DNA from 3 places in the Achromobacter deleyi genome. Region 3 is predicted to be linked to each of the others. Evidence: predicted binding sites of a transcription regulator. Region 3 holds the regulator's gene; each other region holds the start of a gene.
The links. The regulator FNR, encoded in region 3, switches genes on or off when oxygen is low (the NO sensors DNR and NnrR bind a similar motif). The targets are predictions, from matches to a motif close to TTGATNNNNATCAA.
Positions count from the first base shown of each region.

Region 1: dsrO (sulfate reduction electron transfer complex DsrMKJOP subunit DsrO) is a predicted target of FNR. The motif match lies at 2,112-2,125, and genes of this name have one in related genera.
Region 2: I6I07_RS10795 (PHA/PHB synthase family protein) is a predicted target of FNR. The motif match lies at 4,937-4,950, and genes of this name have one in related genera.

Region 1 covers NZ_CP065997.1:6,134,347-6,142,258, forward strand. The annotation lists gene I6I07_RS27625 (tetrathionate reductase subunit A) at 1-197, opposite strand, end outside; gene nrfD (NrfD/PsrC family molybdoenzyme membrane anchor subunit) at 235-1,269, opposite strand; gene dsrO (sulfate reduction electron transfer complex DsrMKJOP subunit DsrO) at 1,283-2,050, opposite strand; gene torD (molecular chaperone TorD) at 2,154-2,825, opposite strand; gene torA (trimethylamine-N-oxide reductase TorA) at 2,886-5,399, opposite strand; gene torC (pentaheme c-type cytochrome TorC) at 5,407-6,627, opposite strand; gene I6I07_RS31880 (periplasmic nitrate reductase, NapE protein) at 6,666-6,830, opposite strand; gene ccmA (cytochrome c biogenesis heme-transporting ATPase CcmA) at 7,243-7,869, shown strand; gene ccmB (heme exporter protein CcmB) at 7,866-7,912, shown strand, end outside.
Region 2 covers NZ_CP065997.1:2,387,492-2,395,403, forward strand. The annotation lists gene rbbA (ribosome-associated ATPase/putative transporter RbbA) at 1-710, opposite strand, end outside; gene I6I07_RS10785 (HlyD family secretion protein) at 710-1,777, opposite strand; gene I6I07_RS10790 (efflux transporter outer membrane subunit) at 1,774-3,273, opposite strand; gene I6I07_RS10795 (PHA/PHB synthase family protein) at 3,277-4,797, opposite strand; gene I6I07_RS10800 (TetR/AcrR family transcriptional regulator) at 5,031-5,633, shown strand; gene I6I07_RS10805 (TonB-dependent siderophore receptor) at 5,650-7,912, opposite strand, start outside.
Region 3 covers NZ_CP065997.1:4,092,885-4,100,796, forward strand. The annotation lists gene I6I07_RS18615 (hypothetical protein) at 1-1,196, opposite strand, end outside; gene fnr (fumarate/nitrate reduction transcriptional regulator Fnr) at 1,211-1,939, opposite strand; gene I6I07_RS18625 (gamma-glutamylcyclotransferase family protein) at 2,063-2,494, opposite strand; gene clpB (ATP-dependent chaperone ClpB) at 2,647-5,253, shown strand; gene I6I07_RS18635 (DUF1641 domain-containing protein) at 5,404-5,844, opposite strand; gene I6I07_RS18640 (NAD(P)/FAD-dependent oxidoreductase) at 5,841-7,031, opposite strand; gene I6I07_RS18645 (S-layer protein) at 7,122-7,912, opposite strand, start outside.

The sequences.
Region 1 (7,912 bases), 2.0 Mb from region 3:
GTGGGCACGCCGGCCGTGCCCTGCGCCAGGCCCTTGACGGCCTTGGCGACGGTCTCGCCGTAGCCGGCCGCGAAGGCGGCCAGGCCACCGGCCACCACGCCGCCGCGCGCGATCAGCTTGCGGCGCGCGGCGTTGTCGGGTTGATCGGGTCCGTCCGCGTGGGCGTCGGGCGTATCGTCTTGGTGTTGCTTGTCCATGGTCATCTCGATGCGAATTCGTGTCGGGCCGGCGGCGTCAGGCCGCCAGGCCGCGGGTGCGGGCCGGGAACAGTTCCAGCGCGTAGGTCACGGCGGCCACCAGCGCGACGCACAGGCCCAGCACGCCGATCATGCCGAGCAGGCCGTCGCTGCCCCAGGGCATGTCGTAGAGGTACAGGCCGGCGCCATACTTGGGCACGCCCTGCACGCTCATGAACACCACCCAGCGGAAGATCCAGGCGGCCGCCAGCATGGTCAGCGCCAGCGCGGCCGACGGCAGCGGCGCGGCCAGGGTGCGCGGCGCGCGCTGCAGCAGCGCGATCATGCACAGCCCGGTGATCACGGCGCCCGCCAGGCTGGCGCGCCACACCGGGAAGCCGCCGAACAGGCGCAGCGCGGCGTCGAACGACGGGTCCTGGCCCAACAGGCCCAGCAGCACCCAGGCGCCCGCCCCGATCAGCATCATCACCACCGCCGTCACGCTCAGGCGGCGCAACAGCTCGACCGGCAGCGCCTTCAGGCCGCCCGGCAGCCAGCGCGCCACCAGGAACATCGCCCCCAGCGCCCCCAGCCACGCGGTCAGCGCGAAATTCAGCGGCAGGAACGGCGTGTGCCACAGCGGCCGCGCCCGCAGCACCATCACTTCGGCGCCGGTGTAGACCAGGATCGACACGGCCGACAACGCCAGCGCGATGCCCAGCAGGCGCACCCAGACCATGCGCCCCCACCACCAGGCGGCGCAGAACAGCACCGCCAGCCCGGTGAAGACCGGCAGCAGCAGCGCGCCCAGCCACATCCACGACCACGGCGTCAGGCGGGTATAGAAATGCCAGAAGCGGCCCGGCTGGTGCAGGTCGGCCAACAGCGACACGGGCGCGGCGATGGCGCACACCAGCAACACGGTGACCGCGGCCGGCAGCAGGCGGCGCGCCGGCGATCCGGCCTCGCCAAAAGCGGCGCCGGCGGCGGTCAAGGCCGCGGTGGCGGCGATGCCGATGAGGAAAAAGTACTGCACGGCCCACGGCAGCCAGGCGGCGTCGTAGACCGGCGTCAGCAATTCGGTGATCTGCATGGTGGTCCCCTTCTCAATGGCCGCCGGCCAGCCGCACGCCGGCCTGGCCATCGATCTGGTGCACGAAGGCATCGGGCAGGCCGATGTAATAGACGTGGGGGTCGGTCTTCATCTCGGGCTTGAGCACCTTGATGTCGGCGCGATGCTCGGCCAGCTGCCGCGAGATGGCGCTGTCCGGATCGTTCAGGTCGCCGATGACGCGGGCGCCGCCCACGCAGCTTTCGACACAGGCCGGCAGCAGGCCGGCTTCGAGCCGGTGCTCGCAGAAGGTGCACTTGTCGGCGGTCTGGGTGTCGTGGTTGATGAAGCGGGCGTCGTACGGACAGGCTTGCACGCAGTAGCCGCAGCCGACGCAGCGCTGGTTGTCGACCAGCACGATGCCATCTTCGCGCTGGAACGTGGCCTGCACCGGACAGACCGGCACACAGGGCGGGTTGTCGCAGTGGTTGCACAGGCGCGGCAGCATCACCATGGCACAGGGGCCGCCGCTGTCGGGCTGCACTTCGTATTGCAGGACGGTGGTGCGGAACTGGCCGACGGGCGGCAGGTTCTCGAGCGAACAGCTGACCGTACAGGATTGGCAGCCGATGCATTTGCGCAGGTCGACGAGCATGCCATAGCGCTTGCCGGGGATGCCGGGACGACGGGGGGGTTGCTGGTTGATGCCGGTGCCGGCTTCGGCACGGATGGGGATGATGGTGGCCGCGGCGCTCAGGCCGAGCAGGTTTTTCAGGAAACCGCGTTTGCCCGGGAGGGGGACTTCGGGTGGGGGGTGAGGCACAGACTTCTCCGCGAATTATGTCGTTGTGCCATTAACTTATCGCTTTTAGTTATATAGAGAGTTGATGCCGATCAATGGGGGACGGGTTTATATCAGACCCTCCCTAACCCCCTGCCTCGAAAGACCCCAGGTAGTCCCGATCCAGGTGAACAAAGGCGACCAGCAGCGCCGCGACCGCCGGATAGAAGCGGAACGCCAAGGTGTCCACGGCATCCATCCTGGCCTGCCACTGCCCCACCCAGGGCATCAGCGCGGCGTCCAGATAGACGGCCTGCTCCCTCGCGCAGCCGGCAACATCATCCGCCCGCCCGCACTCCCGGCTCCAGCGCGCCAGCACCCCCAGGATGACGGCAATGTGGTCTTCGGGCTCCTTGAACTGCGCGTCGAGCTGCAACTGGCTGGACACCAGGAACGCGCGCATCACCCGCGCCGATTCGCCGTACAGTTGCCCGCCCCCTTCCAGGTAATGCGAGGCGTAGGGAATCGGCGCCCCCCGGCCTTCCAGCAGGAACAGCGCGGCGAAGTCGGCCGCGTTCTCCAGCGGCGCGTCGGAGTGTCCCGCCCACGCCTTGAACACGGCGGCCACGGCATCGGCCCGCCGGCCCAGCCCGAGCGCCTTGAACACCGCCAGCAAATGCTCGGCGCCCCCCTGCAGGCACAACGCCATCGCGTCGGGCTCCATTTCCCTGGCAAAGACGGTGGAAAACCACCCATACAGCTGCGACCGCATCTGGCAGGCCGCGCCCCAATCCGGGTCCGATAATGCACCGTTCAACGCGCGCTCCATGAAATCACAGGGTTCACTCCGGCCAGCCACATCGCGCCGGCCGCGGCCTCAATGCCGGACCAGCGCCTTGCCATCGATGTCCACCTCGATCGGGCCGCCAAACGCGGTCACGGGCGGCGCCACGCCCTTGTACGGTTCGATTTCCACCAGGCAGGTATTGGGGCTCGGCGCCTGCGCCAATTCCGAGGTGCCGATGTCGAGCGTCAGCGTGTTGGGATCGCCATAGGTGTCCAGCGCGCCGATCTCCGGCCCGGTCGGCCCATACCAGGCGCCCTCCTGGATGCGCACCACCCCAGGGGGAAAGTTGGTGGAAAGAGACGCGCCGGCCAGCAACTGGCCACGGTCGTTGAACACCCGCACCAGGTCGCCATGCCTGATACCGCGCCGGCGGGCGTCATCGGGGTTGAGGTAGACCGGTTCGCGCCCCTGGATGGTGTAGGTGGCGCGCCGCGTGGGCGATTCGCAGGTCTGCGAATGCAGGCGGGTATCCGGGTGCGCCGACTGCAGCCACAGCGGATACTTGTCCGAGCACGGGCCGTTGTGGGACCGCTCGGCCTTTTCCATCCAGACCGGATGCCCCTTGCAGTCGCGGTAGCCGAAGCCGGCGATCTTGCGGCTGTAGATCTCGATGAACCCGGACGGCGTGCCCAACGCGTTGACCTCGGGATCCGCGCGGAAATCGGCATGGCGCACCCATGGCTTGCCCTCGGGGAACAGCACGTAGCCCTGCTCCCAGAATTGCGCGAAAGGCGGCATGTCGAAGCCCTTGCCGGCATTCTCCTTGCGGCACTCCTCGTACAGCGACTCGACCCATTGCATCTCGCTCATGTTGCGCGTGTATTCCACGTCGCGGCCCATGCGCTTGCAGAAGTCCGTCCAGATGTCGAAGTCCGAACGCGAGTGGTACAGCGGATCGACCAGCTTGTGCATGGCGATCACCCCGCGGTTCGAATAGGAACCGTAGGCATCGATGTCGTTGCGCTCGTAGGGCGTGCAGGCCGGCAACACGATATCGGCGAAACGGCAGGTGGCGGTCCAGTTGTAGTCGATGGCCACCACCGTTTCCAGTTCCTGGTAGGCGCGCTTCATGCGATTGCGGTCCTGCTGCCGGTGCCACTGGTTGCAGCCCGAGAAGATCGCCACCTTGTAGGGCGGCAGCTTGACCTTGTGGCCGTTGAAATTGATTTCCTTGCCCGGCTCCAGCAATGCGTCGATCACCCGCGACACCGGCACGACGGCGCTGTACCCCTGGTAATCGTCGTTCTCGTGCCGCGGCTTGCGGCCGGTATCCAGGTTCAGCGGAAACGCGCCCGGCATCGAGGCGCCCGAGGCCGACACGCCCACCGAACTGTAGTGGTGCGAATAACTGATGCCGCCGCCGGGCAGGCCGATCTGGCCCAGCATGGCGGCCAGGATCGCCCCCATCCAGTAAGGCTGCTCGCCATGCTGCTGGCGCTGGATCGACCAACCGAACATCAGCTGCGTGCGATTGGCCGCCATCAGGCGCGCCAGCTCGCGGATGCGCTGCGCCGGCACGCCGCAGATCGATTCGGCCCATTCGGGGGTGCGTTCGATCTTGTCCTCGGTCTTGCCCTCGACGTAGGCGATGAACTCGTCGAAGCCCACCGCATAGGTCTCGAGGAACTTGGTGTCGTACAGGCTCTCTTTCCACAAGGTGTGGGCGATGCCCAGCATGAAGGCCACGTCGGTCAGCGGGTTGACGTACTGGTGTTCGCAGTCCAGGTAATTGCGCGTCTTGCTTTTCACCGGGTCGACGCAGATCACCGTGATTTCCCGGTTCGCGACCTTCCGCTTGAGCTGCTCGAAATAGGCATAGGCCTCGTGCGTTTCGGTGTTCCAGCCGACCTGCAGGTTCTTGATCGGATCGCTGGCCCAGAACACCAGCACCCGCGTTTCCTTCAGGATGATGTCCCAGGACGTGCCCTGCGAATACACCTCGGTCGAACCCAGCACGTAGGGCAGGATGGTCTGGCCAGCCCCGGTCGAATAGTCGCCCGCCGTGCCGACGCTGTAACCGTGCATGCCCATGGCGCGCAGCATGTGGTTGCCGCAGCTGTGCATCAGCCCCACCGAGCGCCAGCCGACGTTGCCCACGTGCAGCGCCCAGGGGCCGTGGTCCCGTTGCACCCGCTCGAGCTCGTGGTAGACCAGGTCCAGCGCCTCGTCCCAGCCGACCCGGATGAAGCGGTTGTCGCCGCGCAGCGCTTGGCCTGCCGCGCCGCGCTTGCGATACCAGTCGAGCCGCACCATCGGATAGCGCACCCGCGAGGCGCTGTACAGCACGTCCAGCGTGCCGTCGAGGATCGGCGTCGGATGCTTGTCGAACTCGAAGGGCTTGATTTCCACCACGTGGCCGGCCACGACCCGGGCGCGGAATGCGCCCCAGTGCGCGCCGGAGAACCGCCAGCGGCCCGCTCCGGCGCCCTCCTCGTCAAGCGTGGCGGCGCGCAGCACCCGGCCATTGCGCAGCAGCGGCGGCACCACCATGGAACCCAGCGAGGCGGCGACACCGCCCAGGAAACGACGACGGGAGAGTTTCATGTCTTTCTCAGTGGGCCGCGGCCACACTGTCCTTTGCAGCAAAATCGGAGGAATGCAGTTGCAGGTATTTCAGGACCAGCTTGGCGGTCTGGTCGTCCATGTTGGTGAAGCCGACCATGCCGCCGAACAGCCCGGGCCATTGGTTGGCGTCGTGCGAGGCCTCGTTCGGCTGGCGGTGGCAGACGCTGCAGCTTTGCGAATAGCTCTTCCTGGCCACGGCCCAGATCGGCCCGACGTCATCGACCAGGCCGCCGCCACGCAGCCACACCGTCGCGGCGATCTTCTGCCATTGCAGGCCGGTCACGTCGTCGATCCGGCTTTCGACCACATGGACCACGCTCTCGTCGCGCGACACCTCCTGGCTCAACACGGCGCTGGTGATGTTCAGGCCGAACCGGCCGTACAGCACCCGGGCGTAGCCCTTGTTCTTTCTCCAGAGCTGCAACTCGACCTGCACCGCGTCCTTGTTCTTCTGCAGCACCTTCACGCCGGTGGCGATCTCGATGGCGCCGATTTCCCGGGCCAGCCCCTCGTCCGCGTAGATCGGCTGCGGCATGACGCTGTAGTAATCGTGGCCGGCGTCGATGGCCGCGCCACGAGCGCCGGCCGTCAGCGCCGCCAGCGCCGGATTGCCCTGTGACTTGACCTCGGGCAGCCGGTGCGCGATGCCCTTGTGGCAGTCGACGCAACTGGCATTGCGCTCGGCCGCGCCGTGCATGGTGGTCTGCGAGGTCACCCGCATCTTGTCGAAATCCATGCTGGCGTAATCATGGCAATTGCGGCATTCCTTGGAATTGTTGGCCTTGAAGCGGGCCCACTCGCGCGTGGCCAGCACGATGCGATGTTCCTGGAATTTTTCGGGCGTGCCGATCGTGCCCATCAGGTGCCCCAGCACTTCGCGCGAGGCCTGCATCTTGCGCGCGACCTTGGAAGTGAAGTCGTGCGGCACGTGGCAGTCCGGACAGTGGGCGCGCACGCCCGAACGGTTCTTCCAGTGCACGCTCTGCTGCAGCTCCGGCAGCACGGTGTCGCGCATCGAGTGGCAGGAAATACAGAACGCCTCGGTATTGGTGGCGTTCATGCCGGTGTTGAACAGCGCGAGGAACGTCACGCCGCCCAGGAACCCGCCGATGACCAGCACGCCCAGGCCGATGCGGGTGGCGGGGCGCAGCAACAGCGCGCCCGTCCATTGGAAGACGGATTTAGCGATCTTGAAGGGATTTTTCATGTCGATGGCTCAGGCTGCGTTTTTCTCGGACCACGCATTCATGTCGGCGGCCCCCAGAACAGGATCTGGCCGAACCACACGATGAATCCGTACACGCAGATCATCAGAAACGCCACGACGGGACACGCCACGAAGGCCAGCGAGAGGAACTTCGTCCACTCGGCCCCACCACCACTACTACTGTGCTTGGGTTTGTTTTTCACGGGATACAACGATTTGGAGATGAACGACTACCGCCTCGAACCGCGCCGCGACTAAAGCAAGGCCGCGAGTCCCGCGAGGGCCGCTGGCGGTTCGATGCCTTTCCATGATCGACGCGCGACCGGCACCCGCATGTTGATCTCCGTCAAGTGCCCCATGCCGCGCGCGCCGCGGCGCGCATTACTCAGACCGATCTGAAGCCGCGGCCGGGATACGCCCCAAAAACGCACACCGGAGCGTGGCAATCGACATCGCGATGTCCGGGACGGTAAACGCGTCCGACATAAATCGAAATGCGCCGCGGCCGCGCAAAACCGCGGTCCGGAGTCATTAATATCCCATCCCGTTATCGGCTTCGCGCCGCCCTTGATGCAGCGGGGATTGTTGTCATGAGTATCTGGATGGGCACCGGCCATGCTTGAGGCGGAAGGGCTCACCTGTTCGAAAGGAACCCGTCTTCTGTTCGAAGACGTGTCGTTCCAGTTGCCCGCGGGGCAACTGCTGCGCGTGACCGCGCCGAACGGCCATGGCAAGACCAGCCTGCTGCGCATCCTGTGTGGCCTGGCGCGCGCCGACGCCGGCACGGTGCGCTGGTGCGGGATCGACATCCACCGCCTGGGGCCGGCCTTCCGCCAGCATCTGCTCTACCTGGGCCATGCCGACGCCCTCGCCGACTCCCTGACTCCGCTCGAGAACCTGCGCTTCCTGTGCCAGGCCCAGGCCGATGCCGTCTCCGCGGCGGCCTGTCGCGACGCCCTCTGCCAGATGGACCTGGCGGCGATGCTCGACCTGCCGGCGCGCGTCCTCTCGCGCGGCCAGCGGCGCCGCGTGATGCTGGCGCGGCTGTCGCTGCGTCCGGCGCGGCCGCTGTGGATCCTGGACGAACCCTTCAACCTGCTCGATGCGGCCACGGTGGCGGCGCTGACGCGGACGCTGGCAAGCCATTGCGATAACGGCGGACGCGTTCTCCTGACCACGCACCAGGAGGTTGCCTTCGACCGTCCGGTGCGTACCCTCGATCTCGGTCCGGACGCGCCATGACGTGGCTGGCCAGCCCCTTCTTCGCCGTCCTGCGGCGCGACCT
Region 2 (7,912 bases), 1.7 Mb from region 3:
TGGCGCAGCTCGTCGGGCGTGCCGGTGGCCAGCACGCGGCCCGCGTCCATGGCGATCAGCCAGTCGAAGCGCTGGGCCTCGTCCATGTAGGCGGTGGCCACGATCACGCTCATGCCCGGGCGCTCGCGGCGGATGTCGTTGATCAGGTCCCAGAACTGCGCGCGCGCCAGCGGGTCGACGCCGGTGGTGGGTTCGTCCAGGATGAGCAGGTCGGGGTCGTGGATCAGCGCGCAGCACAGGCCCAGCTTCTGCTTCATGCCGCCGGACAGCTTGCCGGCCGGACGCGACAGGAACGACGCCATGCCGGTGCTCTGCGTCAGGCTGTCGATGCGGCGGCGACGCTCGGCCTCGCCGTGGCCGAACAGGCGGCCGAAGAATTGCAGGTTCTCTTCCACCGACAGGGTCGGGTAGAGGTTCTTGCCCAGGCCCTGCGGCATGTAGGCGATGCGCGGGCAGACCGCGTCGCGATGCGCCTTGCTGGCCATGTCGCCATCCAGCACCTCGACCGTGCCGGCCTGCACCGCGCGCGACCCCGCGGCCAGCGCCAGCAGGCTCGACTTGCCCACGCCGTCGGGGCCGATCAGGCCCACCATGTGGCCGGCGGGGATGTCCAGGGAGATATCGTCCAGCGCCAGCGTCTTGCCATAGCGCAGCGTCACCCCCGACAGCTTGACCACCGGGGCGGAGGAGGCTGTCGTGGTCGCGTTCATCACGGCACCTTGACTTCAAGGTTGGCGGGCCATTGCGCGTCGCCGTCCAGCTTCAGCCAGGCCACGCCGGGCAGCCCGGTCTTGACCTGCCGCAGGTGTTGCCGCAGCAGTTCGGGATCGATCTGCGCCTTGACGCGGAACATCAGTTTCTGGCGCTCGGTGGCGGTCTCGACGGTCTTGGGCGTGAACTGCGCGGTGCTGGCCACGAACGACACCTTGGCCGGGATCACGTACTGCGGCGCGGCGTCCAGCACGATGCGCACGTCCTGTCCCAGCGCCACGCGGCCCGCGGCCTGCTCCGGCAGGAAGAAGGTCATGTAGACGTCGGCCAGGTCCACCATGTTCAGCACCTTGCCGCCGGCGCCCAGCACTTCGCCGGCCTGCGCCACGCGGTACTGCACCCGGCCGTCGCGCGGCGCGCGCAGCTCGCTGTCGGTGATGTCGGCCTCGATGCGGGCGATGGTGGCCAGCGCCGCGTTGACCGCGGACTGGGCGCCCACCTGGGCCGCCTTGGCCGCGTCGATGGCCGCCTGCGCCGCCTTGACCTGGGCGCGCGCGGCGTTGACGGCGGCCTGCGCGCTGCGCATGCGGGCGCGGTCGTCATCCAGTTCCTGGATCGACGAGGCGCCTTCCCTGGACAGCGTCTCGGAGCGCGCCAGGCGCCGGCGCGCGGCGTCCAGCTCGCTTTCGCGCTGCACCACCACGGCCTCGGCGGCCAGCTTGTCGCTCTCGCGTTGCGCGATCTGGGCGCTGGCGCTGGCGGCGTTGTTGATGGCCTGCTGGTGCTGGGCGCGCGCTTCCTCGCGCTGCGCCTGCAGCGTGTCGATCTGCATGCGCGCCAGCGGCTGGCCGGCGGCGACGAAGTCGCCCTCGCTCACCAGCACGTCCTGCACGCGGCCGGCCAGCTTGGTGGCGACGTCGACCTCGGTGGCCTCGATGCGGCCGTTGCCGCTGACGAAGCCGGCGCCGGGGCCGGTGTCGGACAGCATGCGCCAGCCGTAGTAGCCGGCGGCGGCCACGGCCAGGATCACGAGGACGGGAATCAGTTTTCGGGTGGGCAGCTTCATGATGCGGATCCTGTGTCGGTCGGCGCGGGGACGGTCGGAGTGGCGGGTGTGCCGGGCGCGGGCGTGGCGGGCGCCTCGGTGCCGCCGCCGAGCGCGGCATACAGGCCGACGCGGGCCGACAGCAGCGCGCGCCGCGTCTGCACCAGCGTCTGCTGCGCGGCCAGCAGGTCGCGCTGGGCGTCGAGCACTTCGAGGTAGGGCGAGGCGCCGTGGTCGTAGCGCAGCTTGGCCAGGCGCGCGCGTTCGCCTTGCGCGGCGACGGTGGCGCGCAGCACCGCGACCTGCTCGGCCAGCCAGCGGCGCGCCGACAGCGCGTCGGCGACATCCTTGAAGGCGCTCTGGATGGCGCGTTCGTAGCCGGCCACGGCCTGGTCGCGGCGCACCTCGGCCAGGTCCAGGTTGGCGCCGCGGCGGCCGGCGTCGAAGATCGGCAGGTTGATGCTGGGCGCGAAGTTCCAGGCGCGGCTGCCGCTGCCGAACAGGCCGTCGAGTTCGGCGCTGGCGGTGCCGAAGGCGCCGGTCAGCGTGATGCGGGGGAAGAACGCGGCGCGGGCCGCGCCGATGTTGGCATTGGCGGCGCGCAGCTGGTGTTCGGCGGCGACGATGTCGGGGCGGTTCGTCAGCAGGTCGGAGGGCAGGCCGGCGGGCAGGTCGCGCATCACGCTGGCGTCGTCCAGGCCCGCCTGTGGCAGGGGCAGCGCCAGCGGCTTGCCGGTCAACAGCTCCAGCGCGTGGGCCTGGGTGGCGCGTTGGCGTTCGAGATCGGCGCCCAGCGCGCGGGCCTGCTGCCACAGGGTTTCGACCTGGGTCAGGTCGAGCTTGGAGATCGAGCCGACCTCGTAGCGGCGGCGGAAGATGCGCAGCGATTCCTCGCGCGAGGCGATGGTTTCGCGCGTCAGCGCCAGGCGTTCATCCAGTTCGCGCAGCGACAGGTAGCTGTCGGCCACCTGCGCGATCAGGCTCAGCGTGGCCGCCTCGGCGGCGGCATCGGAAGCCAGGTAGTTCTCGAGCGCGGCGTCCTTCAGGCTGCGCACGCGGCCCCAGAAATCCAGCTCCCAGGCCGCCATGCCCAGGCCGACCTGGTACTGGCTGGCCACTTGCGGCTGGCCGGTCAGGTTCAGGTCGCCCGGCGTGCGGCCGCGGGCGCCATCGGCCTGCACGCCGAGCGTGGGGAACTGGTCGGCGCGCTGGATGCCATAGAGCGCGCGCGCCTCTTCCACGCGCAGCAGGGCGGTGCGCAGGTCGCGGTTGTAGGCCAGGGCGTCGGTGATGAGGCCCTGCAGCACGGGATCGGCGAAGTAGTCGCGCCAGCCCACGCGGGCCGCGTCGGGAGCCGCCGACGCCGCGCCGGCCGGTTCGGGATAGGCCGCGGCCACCGGGAGGTCGGGGCGCACGTATTGCGGCGCCATCGACACGCAGCCTTGCGCCAGCAGCAGGGCCAGCGCAACGGGCGCGAGGCGGGCGGCGCGCCATGCCGGAGGGGAACGCCGAGTCATGCCTTATCTCTCCATCACGTAAGTGCCGGGCGCATCGCCCAGCGGGGGGTAGCCCTTGCGCGTGGCGCCCAGGGCTGGCGGTTTGGCGGGATTGCCCGACAGGGCATCGAGCCAGGCGCGCCAGTGCGGCCACCAGGAACCGTCGTGCGGCGTGGCGGCCGCCAGCCAGTCGTCCGGGGCCAGCGCCGGCGCGGCGGCCGGCCGCAGCAGGCTGCGAAAGCGCCGCCGCGGATGGCCGGGTTCGCTGACGATGCCGGCGTTGTGGCCGCCGCTGGTCAGCACGAAGGTCAGCGGCGCGGGCGACAGGTGGTGCAGCTTGTAGACCGAGCGCCATGGCGCCACGTGGTCGGTTTCGGTGCCGACGCAGAACGTCGGCAGGGTCAGGTCGGCCAGTCGCAGCGGACGGCCGTCGATGCCGTAGCGGCCGGCGGCCAGGTCGTTGTCCAGGAACAGGCGGCGCAGATATTCGCCGTGCATGCGCGCGGGCATGCGGGTGGCGTCGGCATTCCAGGCCTGCAGGTCGGTCATGGGGCGGCGCTGGCCCAGCAGGTATTCCGACACCATGCGCGACCACACCAGCTGCTGCGAGCGCAGCAGCTGGAACGCGCCGCTCATCTGCTGCGCCGGGAAGTAGCCCAGGGCCGCCATCTGCGTTTCGAGCAGCGCGACCTGGACATCGTCGATGAACAGGCCCAGTTCGCCGGGTTCGCTGAAATCGGTCTGCGCGGCCAGCAGGCTGAGGCTGGCCAGGCGCCGGTCGCCGTCGCGCGCCATGGCGCTGGCGGCCATCGCCAGCAGCGTGCCGCCCAGGCAATAGCCCGCCGCGTGGATCGCGGCGCCGGGGACGATCGCCTCGATCGCCGCCAGCGGCTCATGCACGCCCAGGCGCAGGTAGTCGTCCATGCCCAGGTCGCGGTCCGCGGCGGTGGGGTTCTTCCACGACACGCAGAACACCGTGTAGCCCTGGCCGACCAGATAGGCGATCAGCGAGTTGCGCGGCGACAGGTCCAGGATGTAGTACTTCATGATCCAGGCGGGCACGATGAAGATCGGCTCGGGCCGGGTGCGGGCGGTCGTGGGGCGGTACTGGATCAGTTCGGCCAGGCGATTGCGCAGCACCACCTTGCCGGGCGTGGCCGCCACTTCATGGCCGGGACGGAATTGGTCCGCGCCGGCCGGCGGCAGTCCGCTCCATTGGCGCAACCCGTCTTCCCAGGCCGCCCGCGCGCCGCGCAGCAGGTTGGCGCCGCCCTCGCGGACGGTCTGGCGCAGCACCACGGGGTTGGTGAACGGATTGTTGTCGGGCGCCAGCGGCTCCAGCCACTGGCGCGCCGCGAAGGCGGCCAGCTCGCGCTGGTGGCGGTCGGCCAGGGGCAGGGCGCGGACACAGGCGTCGCCGTTGCGCCGGGCCTGCTCGAAGCCCAGGCGCCACAGCGCGTAGGGCCATTGGCGCCAGGCGTCGTCATCGAACCGGCCTGCGGGCGCCGCGGTCTGCTTGGGGGCTGGCGGGGGCGTTTTCGGCATGATGGCTCCGTGGCGCGGGCGGCGGGAGTGCCGCTCGCGTGGGGCCGGACCGTCACGAAACCGGGCTTGTGGCCTGGCGTCGGACCAATCCGACTCAACCGTCTTGCGCCCATTGTGCCGCCGCGGGGGTGGGCAATCCTTGATCAGGATCAAGCTAACGACTGACTGGTCGGTTTTTAATGGGTGTGTTGGCCGGCCATGACGTCGCGCCAACTCGCACAGGAGCCAGGGTGATGAGTACGCCACGCCAGCGTCTCCCGCCAACCGTGCGCGTCGGGCAAATCCTTGACGCCGCGCTGCAGGAGTTTTCGGCCGCCGGCTATGCCGGCGCCCGGATGGACGACATCGCCGCGCGCGCCGGCCTGTCCAAGGGCGGCCTGTACGCGCATTTCGCCAGCAAGGAAGAGGTGTTCGAGGCGCTGCTGGCGCGCTACCTGAGCCCGCCGCGGCTGGACGCCCGCGCCCTGGTCGAGGGCTCGGCCACGCCGCGCCATCTGGCCGAGCGCATCGTCAACCATCTCCATGCCAGCCTGGCCAACCCGGCCATGATCACCGCCATGCGCCTGCTGCTGGCCGAGAGCGGCCGCGTGCCGCACCTGGCGCGGCGCTGGCGCCAGGACACCGCCGACGCGCACCAGGCCGACATCGCACGCCTGCTGGAACTGGCGCGCGAACGCGGCCTGTGCGGCGACGGCGCCGCGCTGCGGCATCCCTGGCTGCTGCTGTCGCCGGTGGTCCATGCCATCTTCATGGCGATCCTGCTGGGGCCGGACGAGCGCCTGAACCTGCCTGAACGGCGCGAGGCGCACGTGGCATTGATCTGCGGGCTGCTGTAACGCGCTCGCCGACGCGCTACCAGCGATAGCTGGCGGTCGCGACCACCGTGCGCGGGTCGCCGTAGTAGCAGCTGCCGTAGCCGCAGTTGGCGATATAGGTCTTGTTGCTCAGGTTGCGCGCGTTCAGCGCCAGGTTCCAGCGACCGGTCTCGTAGCCGATCATCGCGTCGAACAGCACGAACGACGGCACCGGCACCGGCGCTTCGCCGCCGTCGCCACGGTTGGAGCCCGTGAAGCGCGCGCCCAGGCCGACCTTGATTCGCGATTCGAAGCGGTAATCCACCCACAACGAGGCGCGGTTCAGCGGCACGGCGGTGGCCTGCCTGCCGATCTCGGCGGGATTGCTGCTGGCGGTCACCACCGCCTTGGGCGTCCACGAGTACGAGGCGATCACGTTCAGGCGCGGAATCGGTTGCAGCGTGGCTTCGAACTCGACGCCGCGCACGGTGACTTCGCCGGTCTGCCTGGGCATGGCGTCGGCGTCGTAGCTGATGTAGTTCTGGCGCCGCAGGTCGAACACCGCCGCGCTGTAGCTGTCCTTGGTGCCGGGAGGCTGGTAGCGGATCCCGGCCTCGTACTGGCGGCTGGTTTCGGGCTTGAACGGCTGCTTCTGGGTCGGGTCCAGCGTGGCCGTGGGAATGAACGATTCGGAATAGCTGACGTACGGCGCCCAGCCGGTCGGGTCGACGTACACGAGGCCGGCGCGGCCGCTGAATTTGTTGTTGCGCAACTTGGTGGTGCTGTCATCCAGGCGGCTGCGGACCTTGATGTCGGCCATGTCGTAGCGGCCGCCCAGCGTGGCGACCCAGCGTTCGTTCCACTTGATCTGGTCCTGCAGGTACAGGCCGGTCTGTGCCAGGGTCAGGTCCGCGTCCATCCAGGGCGCGCCGCGCATGACCGGGCCCTGGTGATACTTCGGGTCATAGACGCTCAGCGGGGGCGCGCTGCCGCCGCTGAAGCTGACCTGGTCGATGCCGGTGCGTTGGTAGTCCACGCCGACCAGGATGCGGTGGCGCCAGTCGCCCAGCGTCAGGTCCGTCTGCGCCTGGTTGTCCATGGTGAAGCTGCTGATGCGTTCGCGGCTGCCGGACACCGAGCGCCGCAGCGTCTGGTAGTTGGCCGGGTCGGCGGCATCGTCATTCACGGTAAGGTAGCCGTTGGCCTGGACCGCCGAGTAGTCGAGATCCAGGCGGCCGTAGCGCAGGTTCTGGCGCAGCGTCAGCGCGTCACTGACGCGATGCTCCAGCTCGTAGCCCGCCAGCCATTGCTTCTGGTCGAAGTAATCGTAGCCGGGTTCTCCGACGAACAGCGACGCCGGGATGTGCGTGCCCGCGGCGGTCGGCGCCAGCGATCCCTCGGCGGGGCGCGCCCGCGTGTAGGTGCCGCCGCGCTTGCTCGCGTACTGCGCCAGCAGGGTCAGCGTGGTGTCGGCCGACGGCCGCCATGTCAGCGACGGCGCCAGGTACAGGCGGTCGTTGTCGATGCCGTGCGTGGGCAGCTCGGAATCCAGTCCCATGCCGACGAAGCGGTAGAGCCACTTGCCCTCCTCATCCAGGGGGCCGGTGAAATCGGCCGCGATGCGGCGCCGCTGGTGATCGCCCACCTGCGCCTGCAATTCATGCAGCGGTTCGTCCTGCGGCCGCTTGCTGACCACGTTGACCAGCCCGCCGGGCCCGCTCTGGCCATACAGCACGGAGGCCGGGCCACGCAGCAGTTCGATGCGCTCGGCGCCGTAGTTCTCGGTCTGCCAGATGCCCCAGTTGCCGTTGTTGCGCAGTGGCAGGCCATCCAGGAAGAAGCCCGGGCTGTACGCGTCGAAGCCGCGCAGCGAGACCCAGTCGTAGCGCGAGTCGGCGCCGTAGGTGGTGATGGCCACGCCGGGCGTGTAGGCCAGGGCATCCTTGATGTTGGTGGCGCCCAGCGCGTTGTAGCGGTCCGCCGTGATCACCGAGATCGACTGCGGCGTTTCGATGATGGGCGTGTCCGTCTTGGTGCCGGTGGCGCTGCGGCGTGCCACATAGCCCTGTACCGGCCCCCAGGCGCTTTCCGGCGCGCCGGTGACGCCGATCGGCGCCAGCGTGGGGACCGGTTGCGTGCTGCGCCGGAGCGTGAGCGCGCCGCCGGGCAGCGCCACCGCCTCGAGGCCGGAGCCGGCCGTCACGTGCCGCAGCGCCTCGTCCAGCGTGTAGGCGCCGCGCAGCGCGGGCGCTTCGAGCCCGCGCACCACGGCGGGGTCCAGCGACAACACGCGGTTGTTCTGTATCGCGATGCGGTTCAGC
Region 3 (7,912 bases):
CGCGGCGGCTCGATCACCGTGCAGGCGGCCGCGCCGGCGGGCGCCAGGGCGTTCTCGCCCAGCAGCGCGCGCGCGCCGCAGACCGAACCGAACATGCCCTTGTTCTCGTGGCCGACGCCGGTCACTTCGAAGCCGGCGCGGTGCAGCGTCACCGGCCGGTTGCCGCGCGCGGCGACGATGCGTTCGTATTGCAGGTAGGCGGTGCCGCGCGCCAGCCGGGTGGCGCCCTGGGCCTCGGCGCCGCAGGTCTTGTCCAGCAGGCGGTGTTCGGGATTGTTGTCGGCGCCGCCCAGCAGGTAAGTGACGTCGCGCGCCGCGTAGCGGATGAACAGGCGCGTGTCGTCGGTTTCCTGCGCGAACGGGGGCAGCTTGTCGGTGCCGTACTTGTACTGGTTGTAGGTGGGGCAGATGCCGCGCTCGTAGGGCGCGTAGCCCTTGCCGTCGGGACGCGGGCGTTCCTTGGTCAGGTACAGGTAGGACGAGGGATTGGCCACCACGTAGCGCACGGCGATGCCGTCGCGGCGCAGCGGGCCATCGATCTGGTTCAGCACGGCATAGCGTTGCACCAGCTGGGCGCCGCCGGAGTGGCCGGCCAGCACGATGCTGGCCAGGGTCGGCAGGCGCTTGCGGTCGTCCAGGCTGCGCAGCAGGTCGTCGATCACCTGGAACGAGCTGACCGGCGCCGGCCGGCCATTGGCCTGCACGCTGTCCTCGCCGTCTTCCCAGCTGGACTTGCGCCAGGCCGCCATGCCGGCGTAGCCCGAGTCGATCACGCCGACGAAGCGCGGCGCCAGGATCAGGGTGTCGTTGGCGCGGGCCGGGTTGGCCGCCAGCACCGTGGCGACGGTTTCGTAATAGGCGTCGGCGTTGCGCTTGACCCCATGGAACACGATCACGATTTGCTTGATATCGCGCAGGTCGCCGCGCGCCAGGTTCCGGTTAGCATAGACCGGTACCTTGTAGCGGTGGCCGGGCTTGCCCAGTTCGAGCGTCTGCCAGCGCGGAATCACCACCCGCTTGGGGGCGGGCGCGGGTTCATCGTAATCGTAGGGATCGGGCAGCGGCGTCTGCGCGCGCGCCGCCAGGGGCAGAAGGGCCGCCAGGGCCAGCGCCGCCGCGCTCCAGGCCCGGCGCGAATGCGGCGGACGCGGCGCCGGGTGGGGCTGCGCGGCGCCGGCTACGGCTGTGCGGCGCATGGCGCGGGCGGGCGTCAGCAGCCCTCGTGGCCCAGCAGTTGCTTGAGCGCGGGTTGGTCCAGGATGCGGACTTCGCGCTGGTTGATGCGGATCAGGCCGTCGCGCGCGAAGCGCGAGAACAGCCGGCTGACCGTTTCCAGCGTCAGGCCGAGATAGTTGCCGATTTCCTCGCGGCTCATGCGCAGCACGAATTCGGTCGACGAGTAGCCGAGCGACGCATAGCGTTGCGACAGGTTGAGCAGGAACGCGGCCAGGCGCTGTTCGGAACGCATCGAGCCCAGCGACGCCAGCATCTGGTGCGAGCGCGTGATCTCGCGGCTCATCAGGCGGCGGAACTGCTGCTGCAGCGAGGGCAGGTGGGTGGCCACGCGGTCGACTTCGTTCAGGCGGATCACGCAGACTTCGGAGTCTTCCAGGGCGACGGCGGCCGAGACATGCTTGCCCTCGAGCATGCCGTCCATGCCGACGATCTCGCCGGGCAGGTGGAAGCCGGTGATCTGGATCTGGCCGGTGGCGTCTTCGAGCTGCGTTTTCAGGCTGCCGAAGCGCACGCCGTAGACGGCGTCCAGGGGGTGATCCAGCGAATACAGCGTCTTGCCCTTTTCGAGGCGCACGCGCTCTTTCACCAGTTCGTCCAGCTTTTCTACTTCGGCGGCTGCCATCCCGACCGGGACACACACGTGGCCCAACATACACGTGGAACAGTGGGCGGCATCAGGGGCAACGGGAACCCGTTTTTGCATACGATGACCTTTATAGTGCCCGCACCCGGCGGGTAGCCTGGAGGGGCTTAAAGCGTGAAGACAGGTCTCCATTGTAGTCCGTTGTTACTACGGGTGTCTTACGGAGCGTTTTGCAGCGCATTCCTACGGCGGCATCCGGGCCGGACGGGCCTGGCGGTAGGCGACCCAGTCGTCGCCGTCGATGTCCGCCGCCGTCCCGCGCCAGGCCGGGTCGATGGGGTAATACTCGCAGGCCACCGGGGCGGCGCCGGGCGCCAGCGGCCGGGCCAGCACCGGCCGGCGCACGAAGCAGCCGGGCCGCCCGGGCGCGTATTCCTCGATCTCATCCATCAGGGCGACCAGGGCCGGGTCGACCTCGTAGATGTCGCCCAGCACCCGCCGGCCGTCGGCCACCGGGAGCAATCCGGGCCAGTCGCCGAAATCCACCAGCATGCTGGGCACGGTGGCCGCGCCCACATGGCGGGCCGGCGGCAGGCCGCGGCGGGTGGCGGCCTGCGCCAGGTCGTTGATTTCGCCCGCGCGTAGCGTGCCGTAGACAAAAACGTATATGCTCATAGTTCAGATTGTTGCTGCACGCGGATGTGTCCAAGGACATAAAGCCATGAGGCCGGCGAGGTATTGAAATACTCGCATCCGGCCGCATATTCAGGTCATCGAGCCCGCCGGCGCGTATCGGTCAGGCTCACCAACAAGCCACAACGACCATTATGCGATTCGACAAACTGACTACCAAGTTCCAGCAAGCCCTGGCCGACGCTCAGAGTCTGGCCGCCCGCAACGATCATCCCTACATCGAGCCCGTCCACGTGCTGTCGGCGTTGCTGTCCGACGCCGATAGCGGCGCCGGCAGCCTGCTGGCGCGCGCCGGCGTGGCCGTCAACCGGCTGCAGCCGGCCCTGGACGCCGCGCTCAAGGCGCTGCCCCAGGTGCAGGGCGACGACAACGTCCAGGTCGGCCGCGACCTGCAGGGCGTGCTGACCCGCACCGACAAGGAAGCCGCGCGTCGCGGCGACACCTACATCGCCAGCGAGCTGTTCCTGCTGGCCCTGGCCGACGACAAGGGCGAGGCCGGCCGCATCCTGCGCGAAGCGGGCCTGCAGAAAAAGGCCCTCGAGGCCGCCATCGACGCCGTGCGCGGCGGTGAAAACGTATCCGGCGCCGAAGGCGAATCCAACCGCGAGGCCTTGTCCAAGTACACCATGGACCTGACCGAGCGCGCCCGCCAGGGCAAGCTCGATCCGGTGATCGGCCGCGACGACGAAATCCGCCGCACCATCCAGATCCTGCAACGCCGCACCAAGAACAACCCGGTCTTGATCGGCGAACCCGGCGTGGGCAAGACCGCCATCGTCGAAGGCCTGGCGCAGCGCATCGTCAACGACGAAGTGCCCGAGACCCTGCGCGGCAAGCGCGTGCTGTCGCTCGACTTGGCCGCGCTGCTGGCCGGCGCCAAGTTCCGCGGCGAATTCGAAGAGCGCCTGAAGGCCGTGCTCAAGGAACTGTCGCAGGACGACGGCAGCAACATCGTCTTCATCGACGAGCTGCACACCATGGTCGGCGCCGGCAAGGCCGAAGGCGCGATGGACGCAGGCAACATGCTCAAGCCGGCGCTGGCGCGCGGCGAGCTGCATTGCATCGGCGCCACCACGCTGGACGAATACCGCAAGTACATCGAAAAGGACGCCGCGCTCGAACGCCGCTTCCAGAAGGTGCTGGTCGACGAACCGGATGTCGAGTCCACCATCGCCATCCTGCGCGGCCTGCAGGAACGCTATGAAATCCACCACGGCGTCGAGATCACCGACCCGGCCATCGTGGCCGCGGCCGAACTCTCGCACCGCTACATCACCGACCGCTTCCTGCCCGACAAGGCCATCGACCTGATCGACGAGGCCGGCGCCCGCATCCGCATGGAAATCGATTCCAAGCCGGAAGTGATGGACAAGCTCGACCGCCGCATCATCCAGCTCAAGATCGAGCGCGAGGCCGTCAAGAAGGAAACCGACGACGCCTCCAAGCGCCGCCTGGGCGTGATCGAGGACGAGCTCGAGAAGCTGCAACGCGAGTACAACGACTTCGAGGAAATCTGGAAGGCCGAGAAGGCCGCGGTGCAGGGCACCCAGGCCATCAAGGAAGAAATCGACAGCGTGCGCGCCGAGATGGCCGAGCTGCAGCGTAAGGGCCAGTTCGACAAGCTGGCCGAGCTGCAGTACGGCAAGCTGCCCGACCTGGAAGCGCGCCTGAAGGCCGCCGAAGTGGGCGCGGCGCAGGCGGCCGAGGAGGCCGAGGGCGGCGAGGGCCGGCCGCGTCTGTTGCGCACCCGTGTCGGCGCCGAGGAAATCGCCGAGGTCGTGTCGCGCGCCACCGGCATCCCGGTGTCCAAGATGATGCAGGGCGAACGCGAAAAGCTCTTGCACATGGAGGAATACCTGCACAAGCGCGTGGTCGGCCAGGACGAGGCCGTGCGCCTGGTGGCCGATGCCATCCGCCGTTCGCGCGCGGGCCTGGCGGATCCGTCGCGTCCGTATGGCTCGTTCCTGTTCCTGGGCCCCACCGGCGTGGGCAAGACCGAGCTGACGCGCGCGCTGGCCGAGTTCCTGTTCGACTCGGAAGAGCACATGATCCGCATCGACATGAGCGAATTCATGGAGAAGCACTCGGTGGCGCGGCTGATCGGCGCGCCGCCCGGATACGTGGGCTACGAAGAGGGCGGCTACCTGACCGAGGCCGTGCGCCGCAAGCCGTACAGCGTGGTGCTGCTCGATGAAGTCGAGAAGGCCCACCCGGACGTCTTCAACGTGCTGCTGCAGGTGCTGGACGACGGCCGCCTGACCGACGGCCAGGGCCGCACCGTGGACTTCCGCAACACCGTCATCGTGATGACGTCCAACCTGGGGTCGCAGCACATCCAGACGCTGGCCGGCCAGCCGTACGACGTGGTCAAGGAAGTGGTCTGGGGCGAGCTCAAGCAGACGCTGCGGCCCGAGTTCCTGAACCGCATCGACGAAGTGGTGGTGTTCCACGGCCTGGAAGCGCAGCACATCGAGTCCATCGCCCGCATTCAGCTGCGCCGCCTGGCCGAGCGCCTGGAAAAGCAGGAGATGCGCCTGGAAGTGACCGAGCCCGCGCTGGCGGAACTGGCCCGCGATGGCTTCGATCCGGTGTTCGGGGCGCGTCCGCTCAAGCGCGCCATCCAGCAGCAGATCGAGAACCCGGTCGCGCGCTTGATCCTGGAAGGCCAGTTCGGTCCGCGCGACGTGGTGCCGGTGGACTGGCGCGACGGCAAGTTCGTGTTCACGCGCACGTTGCAGTAAATCCGCGGTCCGGTCCGCTCAGGACCGGTGCGCGCCCCGCCCCGGGGACGGTATTCAGGATAGGGACACGCGTCCCTTCCCCGATGCCGTTCCCGGGGTTTTCTTTTGCCCGCCAGACCGGCGCCGGGAAGACGGCGCCGGACCGTGGCGTCACGAGGGCGCGTAGTCCTGCCGCTGCTGGCCCAGCTGCCGGCCCAGGCCTTGAAGCGTGCGCAACAGCAGCGCCAAGCCGCGCCGCGTGTCCTCGTCGCGTGACAGCTGAAACAGCCCGGCCAGGCCCGGCGGATGCGCCTCTCGCATGCCCTGGGCCTGGGCCATGCGCCAGGCGTTGGACGCGGTCCAGGCGGCGCCGCTGACCTGTTCCGATAGCGTGCCCAGTTTTTCCACCATCGGCGCATCGAGCAGGTCGACCAGATCGGAGGCCAGCGCCAGCAGGTCGACAATGTTGTCCAGCCGTCCGCTGTCGGCCAGCGGCTGGAGCTTGTCCGCCAGCTGCGCCAGCGCATCGCCGCCGTTTGCCGCGGGCGGCGCGTCGAACACGGTGGCGCATTGCCCGGTGGTGGGCGGGTTGGTGTCTTGCGGCGCGTTCATAGCATTCCCCTGGCGACGGACCAATACAGGCCCCGGTTGAAGCCATGCCGCAGCAGGCCGCCCAGCTTGGTCGGCGGCGTCGGCCGCACGTCGTGGGTGTAGTCGTACCAAAGCGGCATGCCGGCGTTCAAGCCCATCTGCGCCACCGCCTGCACCCGGCCGTCGTAAGCGCTGCACGGATGCCCCAGGCGGATCTCGCCGGCGATATTGTTGGCGATGACGGGGGCCTGGTTGTGGCATGAGCCGCCGGCCTTGCTGACCGGCAGATCCACGGTGTCGCCGATCACGTAGACATTGCGCAGGCCATAGACCTGCAGGGTCTCGTGATCGGTGGGCAGCCAGCCTTCGTCATTGGGCGCCTGCGAGACTCCCGATTCCAGCACCGCGTCGACCGCGCGGATCGGCGGCGTGGCCATGAGGATGTCGAACGGCTGTTCGACGCCTTCCTCCGAATAGGCGATGCGCCGGTCGGGATCCACCTTGGCCAGCGTGAAGCCACGCTGGAAGCGGATGCCGCGCTGTTCGAAGATGGCCGGTAGCACCTCGCAGGTGGGCTTTTGCAGGAACAGGCAGTTGCGCAGCAGTTGCGAGGTGGTGGGGTAGGTGTAGACGATCTCGACGCGGTCGCGCACGCCGCGACGGCGCAGGTAGTCATCCAGCATCAGCGTGGTCTCGATCGGCGCGATGCCGCATTGGTGCGGCACGTTCGGCGTCTTGGGAAAGGTGACGCTGACGAACACGCGGCCGCGCTCGATCGTGGCCAGGCGGCCGGCCAGTTGCCGCGCCGGCTCGTACTGGTAGAAATGGTCGCCGGCCTCGCGCAGCCCTTCGATGCGCTCGGGCGCGGGTACGCAGCCGGTGGCGATGACGAGATAGTCGTAGCCGTGGCGCTTGCCGCTGCGCGTGTGCAGTTGCTGGGCGTCGAAATCGAAGCGCGTCACCTTGTCGACGCGGAACTCGATCTCGGGCCGCAGCAGGGAACGTTCGGGGCGCTTGAGTTCTTCCTGGAAGAACAGGTTGAACGCCACATACATGAAGGCCGGCTTGTAGTAGTGATCCGGCGAATCGGACAGCAGCATGATGCTGACGCTGCCCGCCGACACCTCGGGATAGAGCTTGTGCACCAGTTGGTTGGCCAACATGGTGCCGCCGACCCCGCCTCCCACGACAACAATTCGCTTGCTCATAAAAATCCTCCGATGAGAATAATCAGGAACCAAGTGCAGTTGCGTCTTTATGTGTAGCAAGTCGGGCGGGGTCGGTCAACCGGATGACGCCTACGGCTTGACCGTCACGAACACCGGATTCGAATAGAACCACAGGTCGTTGTAGTTGCGCGCGTTGATGGCGTTGAAGCGGGCGGCGTTGTCGGTCAGGTCGACCTTGGCGTCCGGCAGCGGTTCGCCGTTGGCGGTCTCGCCGGCCACGTCGGGCGCCAGGTTGGTGCCGCGCAGGCGCAGGTACTGGCTCTTGTCGGCGGTCAGCTTGACCTTGATGACGTTGTAGCCGTCCTTGTCCACGGTCCAGTCCTTGCTCGTGTAGCGGCCCAGCACGCGGGTGCTCGGATTGGTGGCGTTGTCGTATGCCGGCGTGCCGGCGGCGGCGCGGGCGCCGACATCGCCCACGATCAGGTCGACGTGGTGCACGGTCGGCTTGACGTAGGTGGGGTTGCCGCTTTCGATCGGATACTCGTAGTGGTTGCTGGCGGGGCTGCGAAAGCGGATGGTGACTTCCACCTGCTCGCCCTTGGCCGCCGTCAGCTCGCCGCCCATCTGGGCCGTGCCCGAGGCGCCCTGCGCCTGGAATTCGAGCGCGTCGATCAGGTCGCCGAAGACGCCGAACAGGCGGCCGCTCTTCAGGCCCGTGACCACCGCCGCCATGTCCTTGCCGTCCTTCCAGACGTAGGTCTTGGCGTATTCGCCCGGCGCGTAGCCGCTGCTGTACTGGCCGGTGGCGTTGATGCGGAAGTGGAAGTCCGAATCGGCCACGGTCCAGATGTGGCGGCCTTCGCCCAGCAGCGCGTCCCAGGTGCCGCCCAGCTTGGCCACCAGGTAGTCGACGCCGCCGT